DNA from 3 places in the Streptomyces sp. NRRL S-378 genome. Region 2 is predicted to be linked to each of the others. Evidence: riboswitches for the same ligand, from Rfam matches in the RefSeq annotation. Region 2 holds a riboswitch; each other region holds the start of a gene.
The links. Region 2 has a riboswitch for thiamine pyrophosphate ahead of thiC (phosphomethylpyrimidine synthase ThiC). Riboswitches for the same ligand answer to the same signal wherever they lie in the genome.
Positions count from the first base shown of each region.

Region 1: linked by a shared signal. The riboswitch ahead of thiO (glycine oxidase ThiO) and the one ahead of thiC (phosphomethylpyrimidine synthase ThiC) in region 2 are both predicted to bind thiamine pyrophosphate.
Region 3: linked by a shared signal. The riboswitch ahead of IH80_RS0107045 (thiamine ABC transporter substrate-binding protein) and the one ahead of thiC (phosphomethylpyrimidine synthase ThiC) in region 2 are both predicted to bind thiamine pyrophosphate.

Region 1 is NZ_JOBX01000047.1:15,339-24,769, reverse strand. Features, by position in the region: gene pknB (Stk1 family PASTA domain-containing Ser/Thr kinase) at 1-1,550, opposite strand, end outside; gene IH80_RS0127535 (thiazole synthase) at 2,034-2,828, opposite strand; gene thiS (sulfur carrier protein ThiS) at 2,834-3,034, opposite strand; gene thiO (glycine oxidase ThiO) at 3,031-4,200, opposite strand; TPP riboswitch at 4,198-4,309, opposite strand; gene IH80_RS0127520 (NAD(P)/FAD-dependent oxidoreductase) at 4,391-5,611, shown strand; gene IH80_RS0127515 (Rv2175c family DNA-binding protein) at 5,706-6,071, shown strand; gene thiE (thiamine phosphate synthase) at 6,148-6,783, shown strand; gene metF (methylenetetrahydrofolate reductase [NAD(P)H]) at 6,972-7,886, shown strand; gene IH80_RS0127500 (hypothetical protein) at 7,929-8,792, shown strand; gene IH80_RS0127495 (phytoene desaturase family protein) at 8,857-9,431, opposite strand, start outside.
Region 2 is NZ_JOBX01000001.1:202,513-211,943, forward strand. Features, by position in the region: gene IH80_RS0100995 (SsgA family sporulation/cell division regulator) at 1-131, shown strand, start outside; gene IH80_RS0101000 (YibE/F family protein) at 140-1,558, opposite strand; TPP riboswitch at 1,598-1,743, shown strand; gene thiC (phosphomethylpyrimidine synthase ThiC) at 1,737-3,524, shown strand; gene IH80_RS45610 (hypothetical protein) at 4,600-4,896, shown strand; gene IH80_RS0101020 (glycosyltransferase) at 4,973-6,061, opposite strand; gene IH80_RS43450 (hypothetical protein) at 6,381-7,136, shown strand; gene IH80_RS0101030 (hypothetical protein) at 7,159-7,977, opposite strand; gene IH80_RS0101035 (metallophosphoesterase) at 8,127-9,431, opposite strand, start outside.
Region 3 is NZ_JOBX01000007.1:99,748-109,178, reverse strand. Features, by position in the region: gene IH80_RS0107065 (NAD(P)/FAD-dependent oxidoreductase) at 1-756, shown strand, start outside; gene IH80_RS0107060 (cytochrome P450) at 796-2,052, shown strand; gene IH80_RS0107055 (ABC transporter ATP-binding protein) at 2,060-3,103, opposite strand; gene IH80_RS0107050 (ABC transporter permease) at 3,103-4,719, opposite strand; gene IH80_RS0107045 (thiamine ABC transporter substrate-binding protein) at 4,833-5,933, opposite strand; TPP riboswitch at 6,019-6,128, opposite strand; gene rlmN (23S rRNA (adenine(2503)-C(2))-methyltransferase RlmN) at 6,187-7,302, opposite strand; gene IH80_RS0107035 (phosphatidate cytidylyltransferase) at 7,435-8,511, opposite strand; gene frr (ribosome recycling factor) at 8,511-9,068, opposite strand; gene pyrH (UMP kinase) at 9,151-9,431, opposite strand, start outside.

The DNA of each region.
Region 1 (9,431 bases), on a different contig from region 2:
GGCAGACCCGTCACACCGGGCACCGGCACCGGCCGGCCCTTGCTGACGACGAACGAGACCGCCGTGTCGGGGGCCCGCTTCTCACCGCCCGCCGGGTTGGTGCTGATCACCGAGCCCTGGGCGACGTCCTGGCTGAAGGCCTGCGTGACGATCCCGGGGGCCAGCCCGGTCCTGGTGAGCTCCTCCTTGGCCTCCTCCAGGGGCCTGCCCTTGAGGTTCGGCACGGACACGACCTCGGGGCCGCGGGAGATCGTGATCGTCACAGCGCCGTTGCCGCGGATCCGGCGGCCGCCCGCGGGATCGGTGTTCATCACCGTCCCGCGCTCGAAGGCGTCGCTGAACTTGCGGTCGACGCCCTTCACGCCGAGCCCGGCCTCGGACAGCTGGGTGCGGGCCTGCTCCTCGGTCTTGCCGAGCAGATTGGGGACCTTGGTGAACTGGCCGGAATTGATGTACCAGACACCCGTACCGATCCCCAGTGCCAGCAGCACGCCGACGACCACCAGCAGCACGCCGCGGCGAGGCCGCCGGGCGGGCGCCGCGCGGCGCACGGGCGGGCTGGGCGGGTCCAGCGGGGGCGTCTCGAACCGCGAGGTGAGGTTCACGGGCTCCGCGGTCACCGGGCGCGGGATCACGCCGGTGCGGTCCTCGGCGGACGACCGCTCCACGGCGTGCGCCTGCGGCGGCACGGCGTCCAGCTCGACGGCGGTGAGTCCGCCGCGGGCCTCACGGGTGAGGCCGAGCAGGGCGGCCGCGTCGTAGGGGCGCTGGTCGGGATTGCGGGCGGTGGCGGACGCCACGAGCCCGTCGAGACCGGCCGGCAGTCCGGGGACGGCGAAGGACGGGGGCGGGACGTCCTCGTGCAAGTGCTGGTAGAGCACCTGCGCGGGGGAGTCGCCCAGGTGGGGCTTGGAGCCGGTGAGCATCTCGTACAGGACGACACCGCAGGCGTAGACGTCCGCGCGGGTGTCGGCGATCCCGCTCTCGATCTGCTCGGGGGCCAGGTAGGAGACGGTGCCGAGGACCGATCCGGTGGTGTTGGTGACCGAGTCGACGGACCGGACCAGGCCGAAGTCGGCGACCTTGACCCGGCCGTCGTCGCCGATCAGGACGTTCTCGGGCTTCATGTCGCGGTGCACGAAGCCGGCCCGGTGGGCGGCGCCGAGGGCGGCGAGGACGGGTTCGAGGATGTCGAGGGCCGCCCGGGGCTGGAGCGCGCCGCGCTCGCGCAGCACGTCGCGCAGGGTGCAGCCGGAAACGTACTCCATGGCCAGGTAGACGTACGGTCCGTCCGTGCCCTGGTCGAACACGGCGACCACGTTGGGGTGCGCGAGCCGCGCCACGGACTTCGCCTCGCGGATGAACCGGTCGACGAAGGCGGCGTCGGAGGCGAGCGCCGGATGCATCACCTTCAGGGCGAGGATCCGGTCCAGGCGGGTGTCGACGGCCCGGTAGACCGTGGCCATGCCGCCGGCCGCGATGCGGGCATCGATGCGGTAGCGGTCGTCGAGCACGCGCCCGACGAGCGGGTCTTCCAGGGTCGTATCCACCCGCCGATTCTACGAGCCGACGCCGGGACCCCGGCGGGGGCGGGTCGCCTTGCAGCGCAGCTGTGACGTGGGGAGGGGGCGGGGCGGGGCCTCCGCCCCTCGGCGCCCCCGCACCGACCCGGCGGTTGCCCACCCATCGAAAACCGGCCGTGACCAGCACGGTCGGGGGTGGAGGGTGCGGCGGCGGGGTGGGGGAGCGGAGTCCTGGGGCAGCGGTGGCGGAAGGGGCGGCGAGGGTCCGGAAAAGCCGAATTCCCGGAGGGCGGGGGGTGAAGGGGTAGGGCGTTCCGGGGATCGGAATCCGAGCATTCGGTAGTCAGTGACGCGTAGGGGGTTTTCCCGTCCCTCCGATCGTTTTCCGGTGCGTGCCGGTCCCTCAAGGGCGCTCGTTCCTCGCGTCGCTGCGCGATGGCCTTCGGCCACCCTTGACCGCCCGTCCCGCCCCGGAACTACGAGGACCGCCGGAAACCCCGGCCCGCGTCCTCAGAACGCCGGGCGTTCCGGGTCCAGGGCGGCCCGGCCCTCCGCGGGGGAGGAGGCCTCGGCGAAGCGGCGCTGGGGGATGCGGCCCGCCCGGAAGGCCAGGCGGCCCGCCGAGACGGCGTCCCGCATGGCGGACGCCATCAGGACCGGCTCCTGCGCCCGGGTCACGGCCGAGGCCAGCATCACCGCCGCGCAGCCCAGTTCCATCGCCAGTGCGGCGTCCGAGGCGGTGCCCGCTCCCGCGTCCAGGATCACCGGGACCCCCGCCCGCTCCGTGATGAGCTCGAAGTTGTGCGGGTTGCGGATGCCCATCCCGGATCCGATGGGGGAGCCGAGCGGCATGATCGCCGCACAGCCCACGTCCTCCAGCTTGCGCGCGAGCACGGGGTCGTCGTTGGTGTACGGGAGGACGGTGAAGCCCTCGTCCACCAGGACCTCGGCGGCGTCCAGCAGTTCGACGCCGTCGGGCAGGAGGGTCCGCTCGTCCGCGACCACCTCCAGCTTGATCCAGTCGGTGCCGAGGGCCTCCCGTGCGAGCCGGGCCGTGAGGACGGCCTCGCCCGCGGTGAAGCAGCCCGCGGTGTTCGGCAGGACCGAGATGCCGAGCCCGGTCAGGACGGAGAGGACGGAGCCCTGCACCGTCGGGTCCAGGCGCCGCATGGCCACGGTGGTGAGTTCGGTGCCGGACGCGACCAGGGCGCGTTCCAGCACGTCCAGGCTCGGGGCGCCCCCCGTGCCCATGATCAGGCGGGAGGAGAAGGTCCGGTCGCCCAGGGTGAAGAGGTCGTCGGCCATGCCGGTCAGCCTCCCTGGACCGCGGTGAGGATCTCCACGCGGTCGCCGTCGCCCACGGGGGTGGCCGGCCACTGGCCGCGCGGGACCACGGTCTCGTTGAGCGCGGCGGCCACCCCGGAGGTGGCCGCGGTCAGGGTGGCCACGACGCTGTCGAGCGTGGCGCCGGCCGCGACCTCGCGCGGCTCGCCGTTGACGGAGATGGTCATGCGTACGACTCCTGACGTGCGGCGGAGAAGCGGCGGGGGGCGAAGGGGCGTGCGATCTCGGGCAGTTCGCCGGTGACCAGCAGCTCCGCCATCACCTCGCCGGTGAGCGGGGTCAGCAGCACCCCGTTGCGGTAGTGCCCGGTGGCCAGGTGCAGGCCGGGCAGGTCGGTCGGGCCCAGCAGGGGGGCGTTGTCGGGCGAGCCGGGGCGCAGTCCCGCCCGCGTCTCGGTGAGCGGGAGTTCGGTGATGCCGGGTACCAGTTCGTGGGCGTCGCGCAGGAGTTCGTAGACCCCGCCCGCGGTGACGGTGGTGTCCCAGCCGAGTTCCTCGCTGGTGGCGCCGATGACGAGTTCGCCGTTCTCGCGGGGCACGAGGTAGACGTGGCTGCCGCGGACGACCGCCCGTACGGTGCGCGAGAGGAACGGCGCGTAGGCGGGGGGCACGGCGAGCCGCAGCACCTGCCCCTTGACCGGCCGCACGGGCGGCAGCACCTCGGCGGGTACGCCCGCCAGCCTGCCGCTGAGCGAACCCGCGGCCAGGACCACCTGGTCGGCGTGCAGCTCCGTGCCGTCGTCGAGGAGGGCGCCGGTCGCCCGGTCCGCGGCGGTGAGCAGCTGTTCGGCGGCCGCCCGGTGGACGGTCACCCCGGCGCCCTCGCAGGCGGACAGCAACGCGGCGGCGAGGCGGCGCGGGTCCACCTGGTGGTCGCCGTCGACGCGCAGTCCGCCGCGGACGCCCGGGGCGAGCATGGGTTCCAGGCGGCGGCACTCGCGGCCGGTGAGCCATTCGGACTCCAGGCCGCAGCGGCGTTGGAGGGCGTGCAGTTCGCGCAGGTGGAGGCGGTCGTCTGCATCGAGTGCGACGGCAAGGGTGCCGCAGGCGCGGTAGCCGATGTCCATGCCGCCGCTCGTGTCGGTGAGCTCGGCCGCGAACTGCGGATAGCGTTCGGCGGAGGCGAGGCCGAGGCCGAGGAGGGCTTCCTCGCCGTAGTGCAGTTCGGTGACCGGGGCGAGCATGCCGGCTGCTACCTGGGCGGCGCCGCCGCCGGGTGCCGGGTCGGCGAGTACGGTGCTCAGTCCGCGGGCCGCGGCCCGCCAGGCGGTGACCAGGCCGATGATGCCGCCCCCGATGACGAGGACGTCGGATCCCTTTCGAGACGAGTGCATGGGCGTCCAGCCCCTCCCTTCGCCGGCATGACCCGGATCAGGTTCGTACGGTCGGAGGCCGGCCAGCCTCCCTCTCAGCCCGGTGCGCCGGACTCCCGCGATAGGTACGGTTGCCAGACTATCCCGGCCGTGGACGGCGGGTAAGGCGGCACCTGTTCCTGACGGAGCGTCAGATGATTAGGGTGGCCGGGTGAGCGAGCAGACGGAACACAATCAGCGCGGCGTCGTGATCGTCGGCGCCGGAATGGCCGGGGTGCAGACCGCGGTCGCCCTGCGCGAGCAGGGCTTCACCGGCCCCGTGACCCTGCTGGGAGCCGAACCCCACCAGCCCTACGACCGCCCCCCGCTGTCCAAGGCGGTCCTGCTCGGCAAGGCCGAGGACTCCGCCTTCGACGTGGACTTCGAAGGCCTGGACATCGAACTCCGCCTCGGTACCGAGGTCAGCGGACTGCGGGCCGCCGACCACGAGCTGGACACCGAGGCGGGACCGGTCCCGTACGGGGTCCTCGTCCTGGCGACCGGCGCGCAGCCGCTGACCCTCCCCGGCGCCGAGGGCGTACCGGGCGTCCACCTGCTGCGCACGCTGGACGACGCGGCGCGGCTGCGGCCGGTCCTGACGGCCGCCTCCCGGGTCGTGGTCGTCGGCGCGGGCTGGATCGGCGCCGAGTTCGCCACCGCCGCCCGGGAGGCCGGCTGCGCGGTGACCGTCGTGGAGGCGGCCGACCGGGTGCTGGCGGGCGCCCTGCCCGCCGAGGTCGCGGAGCCCATGGCGCGCTGGTACGGGCAGGCCGGCGCCGAACTGATCACCGGCGCGAGGGTGGCCGCCGTGGAGGAGGGCAGGGTCCTCCTGGCCGACGGCAGGACCCTGCCCGCCGACGCGGTGGTCGTGGGGATCGGCGCGCGCCCCGCCACGCAATGGCTGGCCGGATCCGGCGTGGAACGCGGAGCGGACGGCTCGGTCACCGCGGACGCCCACCTGCTGACCTCCCTGCCGGGGGTCTACGCGGTCGGCGACTGCGCCTCCTTCCCGTCCGGGCGGTACGGGGCGCGGCTGCTGGTCCACCACTGGGACAACGCCCTCCAAGGCCCGCGGGCCGTCGCGGCGAACATCCTGGCCGGGGAACCCACCGCGGTCTACGACCCGGTGCCGTACTTCTGGTCCGAGCAGTTCGGGCGCTTCGTGCAGTACGCCGGCCACCACGGCGGGGCCGACACCCTCGTCCGGCGCGGCGACCCGGACCAGGAGACCTGGTCGGTGTGCTGGCTGCGGGACGGCGCCCTGGCCGCGGTCCTCGCGGTCGGCCGCCCCCGCGACCTGGCGCAGGGCCGCAAGCTGATCGAGACCGGCGTCCCGGTGGACCCGGCCAGGGTCGCCGACCCGGGCACCCCGCTGAAATCGGCCACCGCGTAGCCGCCCGGCCCGCCCGGCCCGGCCGGCCCGGGCGGCGTGCCACGGACGGGCCGCCCGGCTACCGGCTGTCGGTGGGAGGTGGCAGGCTTGGTCCGTGACCGAGATTGACGCAAAGATCGATTCCCTCGTCCCCGACTGGCTGTACCTCCCCGACATCGCGGAGATGCTGAACGTCGAGGTGACGCGGGTCCGCCAGATGGTCAAGGAAGGGCAGCTCATCGCCGTCCGCCGTGGCGAGAACCGGGCCCTGCAGGTTCCGGCGCCGTTCATCGACGGCGACAAGGTGGTCAAGGGCCTCGTCGGCCTCCTGACCGTCCTGCGCGACGACGGCTTCTCCGACGAGGAGATGCTGGAGTGGCTCTTCACCCCCGACCCGACCCTGCCGGGCACCCCCGCCCAGGCGCTGAGCGAGAATCGCGGCACGGAGGTGAAGCGCCGCGCTCAGGCGCTCGCCCTCTGACCTGATCCGCAGTAGCTCCACCGCGGTGTACGGGCCCCCGCGCCCGTACACCGCCTCCATCACGGGGGGTACACCCATGCAGCTGTCCGACGCCCGGCTCTACCTGTGCACGGACGCCCGCAAGCGCCAGGGTGACCTCCCCGAGTTCCTCGACGCCGTCCTGGCCGGGGGCGTGGACATCGTCCAGCTCCGCGACAAGGGCATGGAGGCGGCCGAGGAACTGGAACACCTCCAGGTGTTCGCCGAGGCCGCGCGCCGCCACGGCAGGCTCCTCGCCGTGAACGACCGCGCCGACGTCGCCCACGCCATCGGCTCCGACGTCCTGCACCTGGGACAGGGCGACATCCCGGTTCCCGCGGCCCGCGCCATCCTCGGCGGGCAGGTGCTCATCGGCCGCTCCTGCCACGCGGAGGACGAGGTCGCCGCGGCCGCCGCCGAACCGGGCGTGGACTACTTCTGCACCGGGCCCTGCTGGCCCACCCCCACCAAGCCCGGCCGCCACGCCCCCGGCCTGGACCTGGTCCGCTACGCGGCCTCCCTGGAACAGGACCGGCCCTGGTTCGCCATCGGCGGCATCGACGCCGGGAACCTGGACGAGGTGCTCGACGCCGGCGCCACCCGCGTCGTGGTCGTCCGCGCGATCACCGAGGCCTCCGACCCCGGTGCGGCCGCCGCGGACCTCGCCAAGCGGGTCCGGGCCCGCCTCGGCTGAGTGCCGGCCCCGCCCCCGGCCCCCGCGCTCCACCCCCGGCCCCGTCCGACCGGACGCCCGTGGCATTCCGCGCCGTCGAAGCCCGTACAGGCCCTTCCCGGCCAGAGGTGAGGCCGCAGGTGTCCAAAAACGTGTCCAAAAGGCGGACGCCGCTTCGGGGAGTGCCGGGCCGCGTCTAACCTGCCCACATGGCCTCTGGTACCGCTTCCACCTGGTCGGACCGCGCACACACGGTCCGTGACCTCCTCGCGTCCGGGCGCTCGTACTCCTTCGAGTTCTGGGCCCCCAAGACCGAGAAGGGCGAACGCAACCTCTGGAACGCCCTGCGCCGGGTCGAGGCGGTATCCCCGAGCTTCGTCTCCGTGACCTACGGAGCCGGCGGCTCCACCCGCGGCGGCACCGTCAAGGCCACCCAGGAGATCGCCGCGGACACCACGCTGACCCCGGTCGCGCACCTCACCGCCGTGGACCACTCCATCGCCGAGCTGCGCCACGTCATCGGCCAGTTCGCCGACGCCGGCATCCGCAACATGCTCGCCCTGCGCGGCGATCCGCCGGGCGACCCGATGGCCGACTGGGTGCCGCACCCCGAGGGCGTGCACTACGCCGCCGACCTGGTGCGGCTGCTCAAGGAGTCCGGGGACTTCTGCGTCGGCGTCGCGGCCTTCCCCGAGATGCACCCGCGCTCGACGGACTGGGATACGGACATCCGGCACTTCGTGGACAAGTGCCGCGCGGGGGCCGACTATGCGATCACCCAGATGTTCTTCGATCCCGAGAATTATCTGCGGCTGCGCGACAGCGTCGAGAAGGCGGGCTGCGAGACCCCGATCATCCCCGAGGTCATGCCTGTTGTGGGTATCAAGCAGCTCGACCGACTGCCCCAGCTGAGCACCGCGGTCTTCCCCTCGGACGTGAAAGAGCGCATGCTCGCGGTCAAGGACGACCCGGCCGCTGTACGCTCCATTGGCATCGAGTTCGCCACGGAGTTCTGCGCGCGGCTGCTGTCCGAAGGTGTACCAGGACTGCACTTCATCACGCTGAACAACTCCACGGCGACTCTCGAGATCTACGAGAACCTGGGCCTGCACCAGCGGGCCTGACCGGCCGTACCCGTGTGACGGCCGTACCGAGAGGGGCCTTGCATGGGTATGACGGTCCTCTACATCGCGTTCGGAATCGTCGCGTTGTGGCTGCTTGCCGAGGTACTGATGCAGTACAAGGCCCGGCTTCGCTGGCGCCTGCTCGCCTTCGCCGGCTTCCTCGGCGTGGTCGCCGGGGTGATACTGCCCTCGGTGCCGGTCATCGGCGCCGGCGCCGCCGCGTTCGCCGTGGGCCAGACCCTGGTGACGCTCTCCTTCCGCAAGGGCTTCGTCGCCGGCTGGGCCCTGCGCCGCGGCGGGGAGCCCGTACGGAAGACGGGACGCCGCCGGTCCGGGACCGCGACGGCGGAACCGGCGCTCCAGGTCACCGCCCTGGAGTACGACGACGCGGACGGGGCCCCGGACGAGCGGCGGCCGTCGCGGCCCGCGGCCGAGGAGGTCTACAGCCCGGAGCCGGTGCCCGAGGACACCGGGTCCTACGGGATACAGAGCTTCTCGACGCCCGCCCCGGAGGTCGGCCAGACCGCGGCCTTCGCCTCGCCGTTCACCACCGCCGAGCAGGACGCCCACCAGTACGCGGCGTACTACGACCAGCAGAACCAGGGCGGTTACGGCTACTCCGGCGGCTACCCGACGGGAGACCAGCAGCAGGTCTACGCCGCCTACTCGGACCCGTACATCGGCACCGGCGGCGGCGTCGTCCCGCCCCAGCCCTACGACTACACCCCGTACACCGACTACGGGCAGCAGCAGTACTCCACGGACACCCCGCCCGGTGGCGTCTGGGTCCCGCAGCAGCGGTCCACCGAGGGGGGCGGCCAGCCCTATCCGGCGGACGGGCAGGGCGAGCCGCCGCAGCAGCAGTACCCGTACCAGCAGGGCGGGTACGAGCAGTACCGCTACTGAGCCGGCCGCGCGGCCACGGGCGGTCCCGCGGCCACGGGCCGCCCCGGCCGGGGCCGCGGCCCGGTCACTGGGAGCCGCGGAAGTCCGCGCCCTCCACGATCAGCCCGGCCACCAGGGCTCCGGTCATCCCGGCGTGCGCGAGCCCGCCGCCGGGATGGGCCCAGCCACCCGCCAGGTACAACCCGGGCAGGGCCGTGGAGTTGGCCGGGTACAGCAGCCGGCCCCCCGCGCCGGCGAGGGCGGGCGGCGGCACCGCGCCGCCGACCGCACCGGTCGCGGCCTCCACGTCGGCCGGGGTGCGCACCTCCTGCCACAACAGCCGCTCCCGCAGCCCCTGTACGGCCTTCTCCGCGAGGTTCAGCAGCTCCCCGGGCTCGGAGGTCCCCGGGCCGTCCACGGCGCTCACGGTGACCGCCTCGTGCTCCGCGTCGGGCCGGGTGGCGGGGTCGTCCGGCCGCATGACGGTGACCTGGGCCCCGGCGGCGTGCACCAGGGTGCGGTGGACGGTCCCCGCAGGACGCGCGCCGCGCAGCGCGAGCAGCAGCGTGATCCGGCCGGGCACGCCGTCGCCGCGGGCCGGGACCGCCTCGGCGGGCCACGGCAGCGAGCCGGCCGGCAGCCGCCGCGGGTCGATCCCGC
Region 2 (9,431 bases):
TCCTCGACCGCACCGACCGGATCGTTCCGCTGGGACAGGAGCGCAACACCGGGGACTTCGAGGAGCACCTGGACGAGGCGCTCGGCCGGATCCTCGCCGAGTCGAAGCACAACGAGCAGAACGCCGGCTGAACAGCCGTTCAGCGCTTGCGCCGCCGGCCCCGGCCGCCGCGCACCGGTCCCGAGCCCGGTGCGACGGCCGGGGGTTCCGGCCGGTCGGCCGAAACCACCAGCGCGGCCAGCGCCGTCGTCACGGGCACCGAGGCGACCAGCCCGATCGAGCCGACGAGGGTGCGCACGATCTCCACCGCGACCAGCTCGCTGTTCGCGACCGATCCCACGCTGCTGTTGGCGATGGAGAACAGCAGGAGCAGGGGGAGCGCGGCGCCCGCGTAGGCCAGCACCAGGGTGTTGACCACCGACGCGATGTGGTCGCGGCCGATCCGGATGGCGGCCCGGTAGAGGGCCCGCGGCCCCATCGACGGGTCGGCCTGGTGGAGCTCCCAGACCGCCGAGGTCTGGGTGACCGTCACGTCGTCGAGCACGCCCAGCGATCCGATGATGATGCCGGCGAGCAGCAGACCGCTCATGTCGATGTCCGGGTACAGCCCGTGGATCAGCCCGGTGTTGTCGTCGGTGTTGCCGCTGAGGAACGCCCAGTCGATGAACACCGAGCCGAGCAGGCCGATCAGCAGCAGCGACACGAGCGTGCCGAGGACCGCCACCGAGGTGCGGGCGGTCAGGCCGTGGCACATGTAGAGCGCGATCAGCATGATCGCGCTCGCCCCGACCACCGCGACCACCAGGGGGTTCGATCCCTGGAGGATGGCGGGCAGGATGAACAGCGTCAGCACGCCGAAGCTGACGACCAGTGCGATCAGCGCGAACAGCCCGCGCATCCGCCCGACGAGGACGACCGCGAGCGCGAAGATGCCGGCCAGCACCGCCAGCGGGAGTTTGCGGTTCACGTCGATCACCGAGTACTGCAGGTCGCGGGGCGCGTCCGGGGCGTAGGCCACCACCACCTCCTGGCCGTCCGCCAACTGCCGTGGCGCGCCCGGCTGGACGATCTCGACGAAGGTGCGTCCCTTGTCCGGGCCGGTGCCGATCTCGACGGTGGCCTTCTTGCAGTCCCCGGTCTGCGCGGCCCGCGCCGCGCCGCCCGACGGCGACCCGCCGGGCGGCGCTGCCTGAGAGGCGTTCACGGACTTGCAGTCGACCTCTTCCAGCGAGACGACCCTGGCCTGCTGGGTCTGCCGGTCGAAGCCCACCCCGGTCCGCTCGTGGCCGGGCGTGCCGCCCGGCCACAGCACCACCAGGCCGACGAGGACGGCGGCGGCGAAGGGGATCAGCACGGCCGCGATGACCTTGCGCAGGTGCTTCGAGACAGGGGCCGCCGGCCCGTGTCCATGGCTGTGCGCATGGCCGTGGGAATGGCCGGACGAGTGACCATGGCCGTCGTGCGCGTGGCCGGAGTGGGCACTGGGCTCATTGGGCTCGGTGGGGGGCTGCGGCGATGACGTCACCAACAGATCATCGCAAGAGATGAGGGGGCCCACTGTTCAGCACGCCATGGATGACGCTAGCGTGGGGGCTACTTTGCACAACGCGGGAGCTCGGAGCACCGGGCTGAGAGGACGCTGATCACCGTACGCGCATCACGGATGCGCACGGGAGGAGGCTGCGTCGACCGCCGAACCTGTTACCGGGTAATGCCGGCGTAGGGAGATAGGTCTCATGACCATTCAGGACGCACGCACGCCTGCCGTCAGCCAGGACGCCGACGGCTCGACCGAGCGCAAGCCGGGCTGGCACAAGGGCTACGTGGCGGGCTCCCGCCCCGACATCCGGGTGCCGGTCCGCCAGGTCCACCTCACCAACGGCAAGGACGTGACGCTCTACGACACGTCCGGTCCGTACACCGACCCGCAGATCGACACCGATGTGCGACGGGGCCTCGCGCCGCTGCGCGAGAACTGGATCATCAGCCGCGGCGACACCGAGGAGTACGCCGGGCGCCCGGTCCGCCCCGAGGACGACGGCATCAAGCACACCTCACCGCGCGGTGGCCTCAAGAACCTCGACGCGGTCTTCCCGGGCCGTCCCCGCCAGCCCCGCCGGGGCCGTGACGGCGCCGCCGTCACGCAGCTCGCGTACGCCCGCCGCGGCGAGATCACCCCGGAGATGGAGTACGTCGCGATCCGCGAGAACGTCTCCCCCGAGGTCGTCCGCGAGGAGATCGCCGCAGGCCGCGCGGTGCTCCCCGCGAACGTGAACCACCCCGAGATCGAGCCGATGATCATCGGCAAGAAGTTCCTGGTGAAGGTCAACGCCAACATCGGCAACTCCGCCGTCACCTCCTCCATCGAGGAGGAGGTGGAGAAGATGACCTGGGCGACCCGATGGGGCGCGGACACGGTCATGGACCTCTCGACGGGCCGCAACATCCACACCACCCGCGAGTGGGTGCTGCGCAACTCCCCCGTCCCGATCGGCACCGTGCCGCTGTACCAGGCGCTGGAGAAGGTCGACGGCCGTGCCGAGGACCTGACCTGGGAGATCTACAAGGACACGGTCATCGAGCAGGCCGAGCAGGGCGTCGACTACATGACGGTCCACGCCGGCGTGCTGCTGCCGTACGTGCCGCTGACCGCCCGCCGCAAGACCGGCATCGTCTCGCGCGGCGGCTCGATCATGGCCGCGTGGTGCCTCGCGCACCACAAGGAGAACTTCCTCTACACGAACTTCGAGGAGCTCTGCGAGATCCTGGCGACGTACGACGTCACGTACTCGCTGGGCGACGGCCTGCGCCCCGGTTCCATCGCGGACGCCAACGACGCGGCGCAGTTCGCCGAGCTGAAGACGTTGGGCGAGCTCAACACCATCGCCAAGCGCCACAACGTGCAGACGATGATCGAGGGTCCGGGCCATGTCCCGATGCACAAGATCAAGGAGAACATCGACCTCCAGCAGGAGATCTGCGAGGAGGCGCCGTTCTACACGCTCGGCCCGCTGACCACCGACGTCGCGCCCGCCTACGACCACATCACGTCGGGCATCGGCGCCGCGATGATCGCCTGGTGGGGCACGGCAATGCTCTGCTACGTCACGCCCAAGGAGCACCTGGGCCTGCCCAACCGGGACGACGTCAAGACCGGCGTCATCACGTACAAGATCTCGGCGCACGCCGCGGACCTCGCCAAGGGGCACCCGGGCGCCCAGGAGTGGGACGACGCCCTGTCCGACGCGCGGTTCGAGTTCCGCTGGGAGGACCAGTTCAACCTGGCGCTGGACCCGGACACGGCCCGTGAGTTCCACGACGAGACCCTGCCCGCCGAGCCGGCCAAGACCGCGCACTTCTGCTCCATGTGCGGTCCGAAGTTCTGCTCGATGAAGATCTCGCAGGACATCCGCCGTGAACACGGCGGGGACCTGAAGGCCGATGAGATCGAGGCCGGCATGGCGGAGAAGTCCGCCGAGTTCGCGGCCTCGGGCAACCGCGTCTACCTGCCGCTGGCCGACTGAGGCCGGCCGGCAGGACCCGACTGCGGACGGGCGGACCCGCGACCCATGGGGGGAGTCGCGGGTCCGCCCGTTTTCGTGCCGTCGGACGGAGGGGGCCGGGCCGTGGTCCGGCAGGGGAGGCCATTGGTGTCGCATCAATAGTCCGATAAGTGGACTTTTCTGCGAGGTGTCCCGCCTGCTCATGGCGGCGGTTCACACGCTACCGATGTGGCCGGAGAGGCCCGCCACCATCGTTCGACCGGTTTCGAGAAGGAGTGGTATGCGCCCCGAGAACAGGACCAGGTCGCCCCTTGGCCCCCTGCCGAGGAGTACGTGGCGCAAGGCCGGCACGCTGGCGTCGCTCGCCCTGGTGATGATGGGAGTGGCCGGCCCTTCCATCGCCGTGGCGCAGGGCGTCCGGGCGGCCGAGCGGGTCGACGCGGCGAGCCGCGCGGGCGGGGACGGCTGCGAACCGGACGGGCACCACCACCGGGACCGGGAGCCGGACCCGTGGGCGGACCTCGAGCCGGACCGGGGCCCGGACTCCGCCCCGGACGACGGCCGGACGGCGTTGGACCTCCTCCTGGCCGGCCCCCGCGGCGGCGACCGGTGCGAGCCGGGCAGGCCCGGACCGACAGGACCGACCGGAGCCACGGGGGCGGACGGCGCGGACGGTGCCGATGGCGCGGACGGCGCGACGGGCCCGACCGGCCCGACGGGCGCCACGGGTGCCGACGGTGCGACTGGGGCTACGGGTGCGGATGGTGCCACCGGGGCTACAGGTGCCACTGGTGCCACTGGTGCGACGGGTATGGCTGGTGCCGACGGTGCTACCGGGGCCACGGGTGCAGATGGCGCGACCGGTGCTACGGGCGCCACGGGTGCAGATGGTGCGGTCGGTCCTACGGGTGCTACCGGTGCTGATGGGGCTGCCGGTGCTACGGGCCCCACTGGACCGACCGGGGCCACCGGTTCCACCGGTGCGACGGGGGCCACGGGCGGGGTCGGTGCGACCGGGGCCACGGGTGCCACTCTTCGCTGCCGGGACATCGATTCCGTCGCAACCTCGAACAGCGAGTCGTTCGGTGTCGTCCTCGTGAACGGCGCCGCCTACGCCGGCCGCGCGGCCACGGCCGGAGGCGTGCCCGTCTGGCAGAACGTCTCGGACGGCGACAACCCCGGCTTTCCCGCCGCCACGGCCTGCGGAATCGCCCTCGTCAACCAGGGAACGAACACCTACATCAGGGTCCTGACCACGGACAACCGGGTCTACCAGACACACGGTGACACCAACGGCACCACCTTCGTCTGGGACGAGGGGTGGACCGAACTGACCCCCGGTCCGGTCGTGGCCCTCCGCGGCAAGGGCTTCCCGAACCGCACCGGACGGTAGGGACAGGGCCGAGGGGCCGGACGCATCCCCCGCCATGGACGCGTCCGGCCCCTCGGCCGTGCCGGAACAGTGGCCCTCAGGCCACCACCTGGTACTCCGGTCCCAGCTTGCCCAGGGCGAACGCGCGGTTCTCAACGACCCGTTCACGCTGGCTCTCCGGCAGCCTGCCCTCCCGCAGGAGCCGCTCGCAGCACTGCAGCGACTCCTCGTACGCCCCGACCCAGTAGGCGGACACGGCGAGCTCGTCGAGCGCGCGCCATTCGTACCAGTCGAACTCGACGAACAGGATGTCGTCCGGCCTCGGGATCCGCGCCGCCTGACGGGCGAACAGGTACGCCAGCGGGAAACGTCCGTCGAGACGGCACAGGCGTGCCAGATCGCCGAGCGCTTCGGCCCGCCCGGGACGGCTCTCGTGGGCGCGGAGGTAGCGGTCCATCACCTCGGCCGGCGGACGCCGGAGGCCCGCCGCGAGGCGTGCCGCGTAGAGCCGGGCGCAGTAGGCCTCCTCGGCGAAGCCGCCCATGGAGGCCCGGTGGTCGTAGGCGGCCAGGGACTTCTCCGGCTCGCCCGCGTCGCGCCAGCTCTGGGCCAGGTAGAAGGCGTAGCGGGCGTTCCCGGGTTCTTCGCGCAGGCCCTTTTCGAGGATCCCGGCGTCGCGGAGGTACTTCTCCCGGTCGCCCCCTTCGCCCTGGCGGGCTCCGCCGCCGACGATGCGGATATGGAAGCCTTCGAGTTCTCCTCGGGTGAAGGACTCCTCGCAATCGAGGTACTCGTGCAGCACACCGACGTATTTCCAGGGCAGTCGGGTCGAGACCAGAGCCGGCCGCCAGTGAATGACGGGCTGGTGGTGCACGGCGACGCCGTACGCGTCGAAAGTGAGCTCCGGCATCCGGAATCCGGGCTCCACCTCGATCACGTCGTCCGCGTCGATGAACAGCAGGTAGTCCGCGCTGGAGCGGGCCAGGTCGATCGCCTCGCTGCGGCTGCCGTCGAAACCCTTCCAGGGGCGTTCGTGCAGGACACCGGGGAGATCACTGAAGAATTCCCGGATGATCTCCTGGGTGCCGTCGGTCGACCCGGTGTCGACGATCACCCAGGTGTCGATCAAAGGGCGTACGGATTCGAGACAGCGCCTGATCACCGCGGCCTCGTTCTTCACGATCATGTTCAGGCAGATTTTTGCTTTCAAGGATCCCGTCCACGGTGGTGGTGAAGACGATCGTGAGGCGACCGTAGGGATCCGGCCAATGGGGTGCAAGGAAGGCGCGATGAGAGCCGCCATTGGGGGTCTGTCGCTGGTCCGATGAGATGACTGCGGTGCGGGGCGCCTCATTTCTGCAATCCGATTTACCGACTATGAGCGAGGCGGCCCGTCCGGGCCGATCGCCCATCGTTCGTTTCGGTTTCGAGAAGGAGCGGCGTATATGAGCCCCGTGAACAGGACCAGGTCACCCCTCGGCCCGGTGGCCCGGCGGAGTGCTGTGGTGAAGGGAGGCACGCTGGCGTCACTGGCCCTGGTGATGGCGGGCATCGCCAGTCCGGCGTTCGCCACCGCGCAGACCGTCCAGGCGGCCGCCACGGTCCGGTCGGCAACTCCCACCGGCGGTGGTGACTGCACGACGAAGAAGAGCTCGAACCACGATCCGAGAGCGGTGGACGTCCAGGCCGGCCCACGCGGCGGCGGCGACAAGTGCGAGGGCCAGCGCGGTCCGACGGGTCCGACCGGCCCCACGGGTCCGCGCGGCGAGCCGGGTGCCACGGGCGCGACGGGTGCCACGGGCGCGACCGGTGCCACCGGCGCGACGGGTGCGACCGGCACGGGCGCCTGCGTGGACGTCGACGGGGTCCGGGACAACAGCGACCGCGAGTTCAAGGCGGCACTCACCCCCGACGGCATCACCTACGCCGGCGTCCGCGAGATCCAGAACACCACCGTGGGCCCCTGGATCTGGTACGACCTCACCACCAACGAAGAGGGAAACTATCCGGAAGGCGCCTGCGGGGTATCCATCTCCCACCAGGCCAACCGGCTGGAGATCGAAGTGATCACCGAAGAGGGAGAGATCTGGGAGACGTTCTGCACCGTGGTCCCGGGCACTCCCGACGCGCTCACGTGTGACGGAGTGTGGAACGACGCGGTACCGCAGCCCAACCCGGGCGACCCGCCGCCGCCGCTGCGGGCCAACGCGCAGCCGGTTCTCCCCATGGACCCCAACCACCTGCCGAAGGCGCTGAAGTAGGCCGCGGAGCCGGCCGGAGCCGTTACTCCGGCCTCTGCTCCTGACCGCCGAAGTCCGGACTCGTGAAGTCCGGTGACGTGTAGCCGGGCGGGGACCCCTGCGAAGGGGTTCCCGGACTGGTGAAGTCGGGCCGGGTGTACCCCAGACTGGGGATGCGCCCGGCCCCTGGCGTGCGGGGGGTCGGGAACCCCGGGCCCGCGCTCGGATCGGCCAGCGCGTCCCGCAGGAACGGGATGATGCCGCGCTCCAGAAGGGCGTGCCGCCAGGCCTCGCGGGCCCGCGCCACCTCGTCGGGTATGGCCTCGGTCTCGTCCGCGGCCACCTCGGTCGCGCTGTTGCGGACAGCCGTGACCAGCAGACCGATCACGGCGAAGAGGAGGGCGGCCGCGGTGAGCGCCCCGAAGAGCCAACCCGCCGTCAGCATGGTCTGCGCGAAGGCCGGTTCGGGCTCGATCATCTTCAGGATGTAGCCGACGAGCAGGAAGATCAGCATGGCGGTGCCCGCCAGGACCGGTGCGAGGACCGCGACCACGGCGCTGACGCCCGCGCCGCCGCCGCTGCTCCCGTCGCCGTCCTCGTCCCCCGTCGTTGCGGGGCCGGAGAGCGTCTCGTCGCGTCGTTCCTCGCGGACCTTCACGTAGTGGCCGTACTCGGCGGCCGCTGCGGCCGCCAGCAGGGCGCTGGCGCCCTGGGCCATGGTGCGCAGCTGTTCGGCGTTCAGCCGTTCGCCGAGAGTGGCGAGCTCGGGCCGTTCGCTCGCGGCGCGCAGTGCTTCGTCGATGAGCCGGTCGAACTCGGGCCGGTCCTCGGTCAGCAGGTGCGGAGCGCTGGTCATGTGCATCCCCCGATGCTCCGTAGAAGCCGGTTTGCCGCGCGTAGACCCGGGTGCCGGCTGAAACGGAGGAGAGCCTGCTACGGATAGTGCGATGGTAGAGCGACCACACCGCGCCGTGACAGGGGCTTTCCGGAAATACCCCTCTGCGTAAGCTCTCAGTCGCTCAGCGGAAGCCGTACGACGAGCAGCTTGCCCGCCATCGTCACCCCGCCGTCCATCGCGATGGCGAGCCCGTCCGCGTAGACGTGCGGGCCGTCCACGGCTTCCGGTCCGCGTGACTCGTCGCCGTCCTCGGTGCCCACTTCGCCCAGCAGGTACGGGATCGGGCTGTGGCCGTGCACGACGCGGCTGCCGCCGTAGGTGTCGAGCAGTTCGCGGACCGCCTGCGGGCCGGTCTCCTCGTCGCGGAAGGCGAAGCGCTTGGTGAACTTCCGGAAGAGGTCCCAGGTGATGTCGACGTCGCCCCGGTTGAGGAGCTCGTGGATCGTGTCGTTGACGTCCTCGATGGAGTCGCCGTAATCGAGGTAGGCCGTGGTGTCGGAGTGCAGCAGCAGGTGGTCCTCCTCCAGCACGGCCGCGTCCAGTCTCGACATCCACTGGATGTGCACGTCCTGCAGGCGCTCCATGTCGGTGCGCTGGCCGCCGTTGAGCAGCCAGGCGGCCTGGAAGGTGGCGGTGCCGGCGCCGGAGACGACGGGGGTGTCGCCGAACCGCTTGGCGCCGATGAGCAGCAGTTCGTGGTTGCCCATCAGGGCCTTGCAGTAGCCGCCGGCCGCGGCCGCCTCGGCGGACAGCCGCATGACGAGGTCGATGACGCCGATGCCGTCGGGGCCGCGGTCGGTGAAGTCGCCGAGGAACCAGAGCCGGGCGTTGCCCGCGGACCAGCGGCCCTCCGCGTCGATCAGGCCCTGGGCGCGCAGCTCGGTGACGAGCTCGTCGAGGTAGCCGTGGACGTCGCCGACGACGTACAGCGGGCCGGGGCCGGAGGCGTCCTGCGGGACGTACTGGACCTGGACGGTATCGCCGGGGCCGCCGAGCGGGGTGCGGCCGATGACGGGGAGATCCCGGTAGGTCGGGGTGTAGCCCTCGGGCTCGTCCTCCTCGGGGCCCTTGGTCATCGAGTGCACCGGTTCGGCGTCGGTGTGCGCGTGGGGGTGCGGGTGACCCTGGGGGCGGCCGTGCGGGTGCTCCTCGTGGCGCGGGTCCTGCCGCGGGTCGTGACGCGGATCGCGGTGCTGCTCGCGGTGCGGTTCGGGCTGCGGGACCGGCGTCGCGGGCGGCTGCGGCGCGTACCCGGGCTGGGGCGGCACGGCGGCCCGCGCGCCGTCCTCGTAGTACGCGGGGTACTCGCCGTACACGGGGGCCTCGTCGGGCAGACCGGTGGATACGGCGTACGGGGCGGCGGGTTCGGTGACTGGCACCCGGAAGTCCCGCAGCGTTTCCGTCCGCATCGCGGGTCC
Region 3 (9,431 bases), on a different contig from region 2:
CTGCGCACCGGCGTCATGGTCACCGCCCTGGAGGGCGATCCGGCCGGCCGGGTGCGGGCCGCCCACCTCTCCGACGGCTCCAGCGTGGAGGCCGACGTGGTGGTCGTCTCCCTCGGCGCGCAGCGCAACACCGAGTGGCTCGCCGGCTCCGGACTGGGCGCAGGACCCCGCGGGATCGCCTGCGACGCGGGCTGCCGGGCCTTCGACGTCCGGGGCATCGTCACCGACGACATCTTCGTGGCGGGTGACGTGGCCCGCTCCCCGCACGCCCTGTTCGGCTACCAGTTCCTGTCCCTGGAGCACTGGGGCAACGCCGTCGCGCAGGCCGACACCGCGGCGCACAACATGCTCAGCGAGAGCGCGGACCGCCGCCCCCACCTGTGGGTGCCGGCCTTCTGGTCCTCGCAGTTCGGCGTGAACATCAAATCGGTCGGGGTACCGCCGATGGGGACCGAGCTCCTCGTCACGCAGGGCTCGCTGTCCGAGCGCCGGTTCGCGGCCGTCTACGGCTACCAAGGGCGGGTGATCGCGGCGGTGACCTTCGACAACTGCCGGTGGCTGCCGTTCTACGAGCAGCAGATCGAGAGCACCGCGCCGTTCCCGCCGCCGTACTCCACGGTGGACCGCAGGCCGGAGGGGAACAAGCCGGTGCCGGCGGACTTCCCCGACCCCTCGGTGCCGACCCACGGCCCGACCATCACCCTCAGCGGCTACTCGCCGGCCGACCGGAAGATGACCTTCACCCCTGGGCACTGACCGCGTCGCGACCGCCCCCGAGGATCACGAGGACCCGTCATGACTCAAGCCCTCCTGCGGGAGATCATCGACTACGCGAACCGGGCCAATCCGTACCCGCTGTACGAGGAGCTCCGCAGGACCCCGGTGTCCCACGACGGGAACGGCCCGTACGTCGTGAGCACCTACTACGAGATCCACAGCCTGCTGCACGACCCCCGGATCAGCTCCGATTCGCGCAATCTGAAGGCGACCGGCGACGATCCGCTGGGCGAGTCGGCCGACGAGGAGGGGACGGCCCTGCCGCCCTCCTTCCTCAAACTGGACCCGCCGGACCACGACCGTCTGCGGCGCATGACGAACCGGCCGTTCGGGCCTCCGCACTCCCCGCACCGGGTGCACGACATGCGCGCCGAGCTCCACGGACTGGTCGACGGGCTCATCGACGGCATCGCCGGCTCCGGCGACCTCGACCGCGTCGACCTGGTCGACCAGTTCGCGTACCCGTTCCCGGTCACGGTGATCTGCCGGCTGCTCGGGGTGCCCCACGAGGACGAACCGCGTTTCCACGTCTGGGCGGAGACCCTCGCCGCCAGCCTGGACCCCGACCCGGACGCGGACCCCACCCAGCGCGGCAAGGGCACCACGGACGCGCGCATGGAACTGGGCATGTACCTGGCCGGGCTGATCGAGGAGCGTCGCAAGAACCCCGGTGACGACATGCTGTCCCAGCTGGCCACCGCGGACGGCCCGGACGGGGCGATGACCACCATGGAGGCGCTCAGCACCTCCGCGCTGCTGCTGATCGCCGGCCACGAGACCACGGTCAACCTGATCACCAACGGGATGCTGACGCTGCTGCGCCACCCGGACGTCCTCCAGCGGCTGCGCGAGGAGCCCGGCCTGTCCGTCCCGATCGTGGAGGAGCTGCTGCGCTACGAGCCGCCCGTGCAGCTGCTGCCGCAGCGCACGACGCTCTCCGACATCGAGGTCGCGGGGGTCACCATCCCGAAGGGGGCCTCCCTGTGGCTGGTCCTGGCCTCCGGCAACCGTGACCCGAAGCGGTTCGAGAACCCGGACCGCTTCGACCCGGACCGCAAGGACATCCAGCACCTCGGGCTCGGCAGCGGCATCCACAGCTGTTTCGGGGCGCCGCTGGCCCGGCAGGAGGCGCAGCTGGCGCTGAGCGAGCTGGCCCGCCGGCTGGTCAACCCCCGGCTGCTGGAGGACCCGCCTCCGTACCGCCAGAACGCGGTGCTGCGCGGGCCCCGGCACCTGCCGATCGCCTGCGACGGCGTCCTGCCGAAGGCCGCCTAGGGCCCGCCTAGGGCTTCTTCTCCGGCGGCAGGACCAGGACCTCGGCGGGGCTGAAGGTCACGGCGACGTTGTGGCCGACGGCCGGAGCCCCCGCCAGACCGCACTCGGCCTCCAGTACCGGGCCGTTCTCCGGCCGCAGGAGCAGGGCAACGTGCGTGCCGCGGAAGGTCCGGGACACCACCTCGCACCGCAGGCCGGCCTCGCAGAGCACCACTCCCGCCGGGCGGACCAGCAGCCGCTGCTCCCCCTCGGGGGAGCCGGCGGGGACCGGCACCCTGCCCCAGGCGGTCGCGGCGACCGGGCCCGCCACGGTCGCCGGGACCACGTTCTCGAAGCCGAGGAAGCGCGCCACGAATTCCGAGGCGGGCCGCTGCCACACCTCCAGCGGGGTCCCGGCCTGCGCGATCCGGCCGTCCCGCATCACCACGACCCGGTCGGCCAGTGCGAAGGCCTCTCCCTGGTCGTGCGTGACGGCCAGGACCGTCGTCCCCAGCCGGGAGAACAGCCCCCGCAGTTCGACGACGAGCCGCTCCCGCAGCCCGCGGTCCAGCTGTCCGAGCGGTTCGTCGAGCATCAGCAGCCGCGGGGACGGTGCCAGCGCCCGGGCCAGTGCCACCCGCTGCTGCTCGCCCCCGGACAGGGAGGCCACGGCGCGGCCCTGCGCCCCGGGCAGCCCGACCAGTTCGAGGAGCTCGGCGACCCGGTCGGCGTACGATCGGCTCCCCCGGCCGCGTCGGCCGCCGCGCATCCGGAGTCCGAAGGAGACGTTCGCGCCGACGTCGCGGTGCGGGAAGAGCTGGTGGTCCTGGAACATCAGGCCCACGCCTCGCCGGTGCACGGGGACGGCGGCCTGGTCGGCCCCGTCCAGCAGCACCCGCCCTCCGGACACCTGCTGGAGTCCTGCGACGACCCGCAGCAGCGTGGACTTCCCGCTGCCGCTCGGGCCCAGGACACAGACGGTTTCGTGCTCGGCCACCGCCAGGTCGACGGAGTCGACGACGGCGCGCTGGCCGAAGCGGACCGACACCCCTTCCAGCTGAAGCAGTGTCATCAGAACTCTCCGGAGGTCTTGTCGGGGCGCAGTCGCTCCAGCAGCAGCAGGGACACCGCGCACACCAGCATCAGGATCGTGCTCAGGGCCATCGCCTGCCCGTAGTTCAGCTCGCCGGCCCGGCCCAGCAGCCGCGCCACGGCCACCGGCAGCGTCGGCCGGTCCGGCCGCGCGATGAAGACGGTCGCGCCGAACTCGCCCAGCGACACGGCGAAGGCGAACCCGGCCGCGATCAGCAGCGCCCGCCGCACCAGCGGCAGGTCAACCTCCCGCCAGGCGCGCAGCGGTGACGCGCCGAGTACGCCGGCCGCCTCCCGCAGCCGCCCGTCCACCGCGCGCAGGACCGGCAGCATGGTCCGTACGACGAAGGGCACGCCCACCAGGGCCTGGGCCAGCGGCACCAGGATCCATGAGGTCCGCAGGTCCAGCGGCGGCTCGTCCAGGGTGATCAGGAAGCCGAAGCCGACCGTCACGGCGGACACCCCCAGCGGGAGCATCAGCATCGCGTCGAAGCCGCGGACGAAGCGGCCCCCGCGCCGGGTCAGCGCCGCGGCCGCGAGTCCCCCGATGACCAGGGCGATCGCGGTGGCGGCGAGCGCGTACTCCAGGGAGTTCCAGATCGCCTCCACCGGCGGCACCAGGAAGGTCCCGCCGCCGGCGCCCGCGTCCTGCAGCGCCCGGTAGAAGCCGAGGCCGTAACCGCCGGGGGCGTCGAAGGACCGCTCGACGAGCACGGCCAGTGGCGCCACGATCAGCAGCCCGATGGTCAGCAGGACCCCGCCCAGCAGGGTGCGCTGCGCCCAGCCGCGCGGCCTGTGCGTGGTGCGGCCCGGGTCGACGAGGCGCAGTGCGGTCTCGCGCCGGCGGACGGTCCAGGCGTGCAGGGCGAGGATCGCGCCGATCGCGGCGAACTGCACCATCGTCAGCACGGCGGCCGTCGACAGGTCCAGGAGCTGGGCGGTCTGCCGGTAGACCTCCACCTCCAGGGTGGAGTAGGCCGGTCCGCCCAGGATCAGTACGACGCCGAAGGAGCTGAAGGTGAAGAGGAACACCATGAGGGAGGCCGCGGCGACGGCCGGGGCCAGCGCGGGCAGCGTCACCCGCCGCCAGGCGGCGAACCGGCCGGCGCCCAGCACCCGCGCGGCCTCCTCCTGGCGCGGGTCGAGCTGGGCCCACAGCCCGCCGACCGTGCGGACGATGACGGCGTAGTTGAAGAAGACGTGGGCCAGCAGGATCGCCCAGACGGTGGTGTCCAGCCGGACGCCCGCCGCTTCGTCCAGCAGTCCGCCGCGCCCGAGCAGGGCGAGGAAGGCTGTGCCCACGACGACGGTCGGGAGCACGAAGGGCACGGTCACGACCGCCCGCAGCAGCTGCTTGCCGGGGAACTCGAAGCGCGCGAAGACGTAGGCGCCGGGGAGCGCGATCAGCAGCGTGAGCACGGTGGAGGCGAGCGCCTGCCAGGTGGTGAACCACAGCACGTCGGCGATGTCCGGCCGGGCCAGGACCTCGCCGAACCGGCCGAACTGCCAGCCGGTGTCGGTCTTGAGGCCGCGGCCGACGATCGCGGTGACGGGGTAGGCGAAGAACAGCCCGAAGAAGGCGAGGGGGACCGCCATCAGGGCGAGGCGGACGGCGGTGGCGCGGCCGCTCTCGCCCTGTCCGGGTGTCCTCCCCGGTCCGGGGGCCGGGGCGGCGTCGTGCGACGCCGCGCCCGGTTCCTTCGTACCGCTTACTTCACGACGAGCGCGGTCCATGCCTTGACCCACTGCTCACGGTTCTTGGCGATGGTCTCCGGAGCCACGTTCTCCGGCTTGTCGACCACCACACCGTGCTGGGTGAACAGCTCCGGCAGCGCGGCGTCCTTGGTCACGGGGTTCACGAACATCTGGAGCGGCATGTCCTCCTGGAACTTCTTGCTGATCAGGAAGTCCACGAGGGCCTTGCCGCCCTCCTCGTTCTTCGCGCCCTTCAGCAGGCCCGCGAACTCGACCTGGCGGAAGCAGGTGCCGGTGGAGACGCCCGTGGGGGCCTCGGCCGGCTGCGGCTCGCCGTAGAGGACCTCGACCGGCGGGCTGGAGGCGTAGGAGACGACCAGCGGGCGGTCGCCCTTGGCCTTCTTGCCGCCGGCGGAGCCGGAGAAGCGCTCGTTGTAGGCCTGCTCCCAGCCGTCGACGACCTCGACGCCGTTGGCCTTCAGCTTGCTCCAGTAGTCCTTCCAGCCCTCCTCGCCGTACTTGCCGACGGAGGCGAGCATGAAACCGAGGCCGGGAGAGGAGGTCGCGGCGTTCTCGACCACCAGCAGGTTCTTGTATTCCGGCTTGACCAGGTCGTCCAGTGTCTGCGGCGGGGCGATCTTCTTGTCGGCGAAGTAGGCCTTGTCGTAGTTGACGCAGATGTCGCCGGAGTCGACCGGGGTGACGCGGTGCTCCTTGTCGAGCACGTATTCGGGCTTCACGCCGCCCAGGCCCTTGGCCTCGTAGGGGGTGAAGATGCCGTTGTCGAGGGCGCGCGAGAGCAGGGTGTTGTCCACGCCGAAGAAGACGTCGCCGCGGGGGGAGCCCTTGGTGAGGATCTCCTGGTTCAGGGCTGCGCCCGCGTCGCCGGACTTCAGCACCTTGACGGTGTAGCCGCTCTGCTGCTCGAACTCCTTGAGGACCGCTTCGGTCACGTTGAAGGAGTCGTGGGAGACGAGCGTGACGGTCTTGGACTTCGGGGCGTCGCTCGCGCCGGCGGGCTTGTCCTTGGTGTCGCCGCCGCCGCAGGCGCTGAGCGTGGTGACGCCCAGCGCGGCCGCGAGCGCGGCGCCCGCGATCTTCTTGGTGGTGCTCACTGGTGAATTCCTCCTGGGATGACCAGGAGAAGACGCGGCCCTGCCCGGCGCTCTGTGCGAGCGGACGCCGGGCAGGGCGCAACAGCTTGAGTGGTGACCGAACTTCCTACCCCGAATGACCGGGGCGAGGTTCAGAGGGTCTGCGGATGACGGATACCGCACTCTCAGCGCTGTGGCGCTCCCCTGTCGGAATATGCAATTGGTTCGGCCACAGGGTACCCCGTGGCCGAATGGGGCCGGCCGAAAGCGGAAGCTAGCGCTCCGAGGCCGCCAGCTGGCCGCACGCGCCGTCGATCTCCTGGCCGCGGGTGTCACGCACGGTCACGGGCACACCGTGGCGGGCGATCGCCTCGACGAAGGCCTTCTCGTCCTCGGGCCGCGAGGCGGTCCACTTCGAACCGGGCGTCGGGTTCAGCGGGATCAGGTTGACGTGTACGCGCTTGCCCTTGAGCAGCCGGCCCAGGAGGTCGCCCCGCCAGGCCTGGTCGTTGATGTCGCGGATCAGGGCGTACTCGATCGAGATCCGCCGGCCGGACTTCTCGGCGTACTCCCAGGCGGCGTCGAGGACCTCGCGGACCTTCCAGCGGGTGTTCACCGGGACCAGGGTGTCGCGCAGCTCGTCGTCCGGCGCGTGCAGCGAGACGGCGAGACGGCACTTGAAGCCCTCGTCGGCGAACCGCAGCATGGCCGGGACCAGGCCGACGGTGGAGACGGTGATGCCGCGCTGGGACAGGCCCAGGCCGTCGGGCTCCGGGTCGGTGAGGCGGCGGATGGCGCCGACGACGCGGTTGTAGTTGGCGAGCGGTTCGCCCATGCCCATGAAGACGATGTTCGACAGCCGTGCCGGGCCGCCGGGGACCTCGCCGTCGCGCAGCGCGCGCATGCCGTCGACGATCTGGTGCACGATCTCGGCGGTGGAGAGGTTGCGGTCGAGGCCGGCCTGGCCGGTGGCGCAGAACGGGCAGTTCATGCCGCAGCCGGCCTGCGAGGAGATGCACATGGTGACCCGGTCGGGGTAGCGCATCAGCACGGATTCGACGAGCGTTCCGTCGTGCAGCTTCCACAGGGTCTTGCGGGTGGTGTCGTCGTCGCAGCTGATGTGCCGGATGACGTTCATCAGGTCCGGCAGGAGCTCCTGCTGGAGCTTGGTCCGGGAGCCCGCCGGGATGTCGGTCCACTCGGCCGGGTCGTGCGCGTAGCGGGCGAAGTAGTGCTGGGAGAGCTGCTTGGCCCGGAAGGGCTTCTCACCGATCGCGGCGACCGCTTCGCGGCGCTCGGCCGGGGTCATGTCCGCGAGGTGACGGGGCGGCTTCTTGGCCCCGCGGGGAGCGACGAAGGTGAGCTCACCCGGAGCGGGACGGGGGGCCATGCGGTACTCCTCAGTACGACGAGGTGGGGGTCACCCCGCGCGTGCAGGGCCGGTCCGCGGCTCGGCCGCTGGACGGAAAGGGCGCACCGCGTACACGCGGCGCGCCCTCCAGGATAACCCGACCGGGAACGGTCAGCCGGTGCCGACGAAGGCAGCCAGCAGCAGCCACACCACCGGAGCGGTGGGCAGCAGCGAGTCCAGCCGGTCCATGATGCCGCCGTGGCCCGGCAGCAGGGTGCCCATGTCCTTGATGCCGAGGTCCCGTTTGATCATCGACTCGCCCAGGTCGCCCAGGGTGGCGCTGACCGCGACCGCGAGGCCCAGCAGCAGGCCCTGCCACCAGGCGCCGCCGTCGATCAGGAACTCCATGCAGAGCGCGCCGGCGACCATGGCGAAGGCCACCGCGCCGAAGAGGCCCTCGCGGGTCTTGCCGGGGCTGATGCGGGGCGCGAGCTTGGTCTTCCCGAAGCGCCAGCCCACCGCATAGGCCCCGGTGTCGCTGACCACGGTCAGGAGCAGGAAGGTGATCACGCGCTGCGGCCCGTCGTCGGGGGTGAGCAGCATCGCGACGAAGGTGGCCAGGAAAGGCACGTAGAACGCCGCGAAGGCACCCGCCGTGACGTCCTTGAGGTAGTCCTCGGGGGGCTCGGTCATCCGCCACACCAGGACGGCCAGCACGGTCAGCGCCATGGCCACCCATGCACCCTCGGCCCCCCGGACGTAACCGGCGATGACCATGGCCGCGCCACCGACCGCGAGCGGGACCAGAGGGGCCTTGATGCCCTTCTTCTCCTGCAGCCGGGAGGTGAGCTCCCACAGACCGACGACGACGGCCACGACGATGACGCCGACGAAGACCGCCTTGACGATCAGGAGCGATGCGAAGATCACCGCGCCGAGACCGACGCCGACCCCTATCGCGGCACGCAGGTCCCGCCCCGCCCGCTTCTTCTGCGGCGGGGGGGAGGAGTCCTGCGGGTGCTCGGCATGCGGAGGCGGGGGGCTGGGCATGGGCTCCTGCGGCGGCGTATCGGCGCGGAACGGGGAGCCGCCGTCCGAGGCGGCCCCCCGATCGCGTGCTTCCCGGTCGTCGAAGTCACGGCCGGCGGCATCGGGCACGATGGGCATGGGCCGAGTGTGCGGGCCCACCTGCGCATCGTATGCGGGACCCGCCGGAACCGGCTCCGGCTGCCAGGAAGAGTCGTTCATCAGACTTCGAGGAGCTCGGCTTCCTTGTGCTTGAGGAGCTCGTCCACCTGCGCGACGTACTTCGCGGTGGTGTCGTCGAGCTCCTTCTCCGCGCGACGGACCTCGTCCTCGCCCGCCTCCTTGTCCTTGACGAGCTTGTCGAGGGCGTCCTTGGCCTTGCGGCGGACGGAGCGGATGGAGACCTTGGAGTCCTCGGCCTTGTTCTTGGCGACCTTGATGTACTCCTTGCGGCGCTCCCCGGTCAGCTCGGGGAAGGTCACGCGGATGATGCGGCCGTCGTTGCTCGGGTTGACACCGAGGTCGGAGTCGCGGATGGCCTGCTCGATGTTGCGCAGCGCGGACGCGTCGAACGGCGTCACGATGGCCATGCGCGGCTCGGGGACCGCGAAGGAAGCGAGCTGGTTGATGGGCGTGATGGCGCCGTAGTAGTCGGCGACGATCTTGTTGAACATCGCCGGGTGCGCACGGCCGGTGCGGATCGCGGCGAAGTCCTCCTTCGCGACGACGACGGCCTTCTCCATCTTCTCCTCGGCCTCGAGGAGGATTTCTTCGATCACCACGTGCTCCTGCATGTCTTGAATGGATGGTTCAGGCGGGCGGGTGGGCCGGTCGGGGCCGCCCGGTCCGGCAGCGGACTGCTCAGGACCGGGTTTCCTCGTCGCTGACCAGCGTGCCGATCTTCTCACCCTTGACGGCGCGGGCGATATTGCCCTCGGCGAGCAGCTCGAAGACGAGGATCGGCAGCTTGTTGTCACGGCAGAGGGTGATCGCCGTGGCGTCGGCGACCTTGAGGTCGCGCGAGAGCACCTCGCCGTACTCCAGCGCGTCGAACTTCACCGCGTCCGGGTTCTTCTTCGGGTCGGAGTCGTAGACCCCGTCGACACCGTTCTTGCCCATGAGGAGGGCTTCGGCGTCGATCT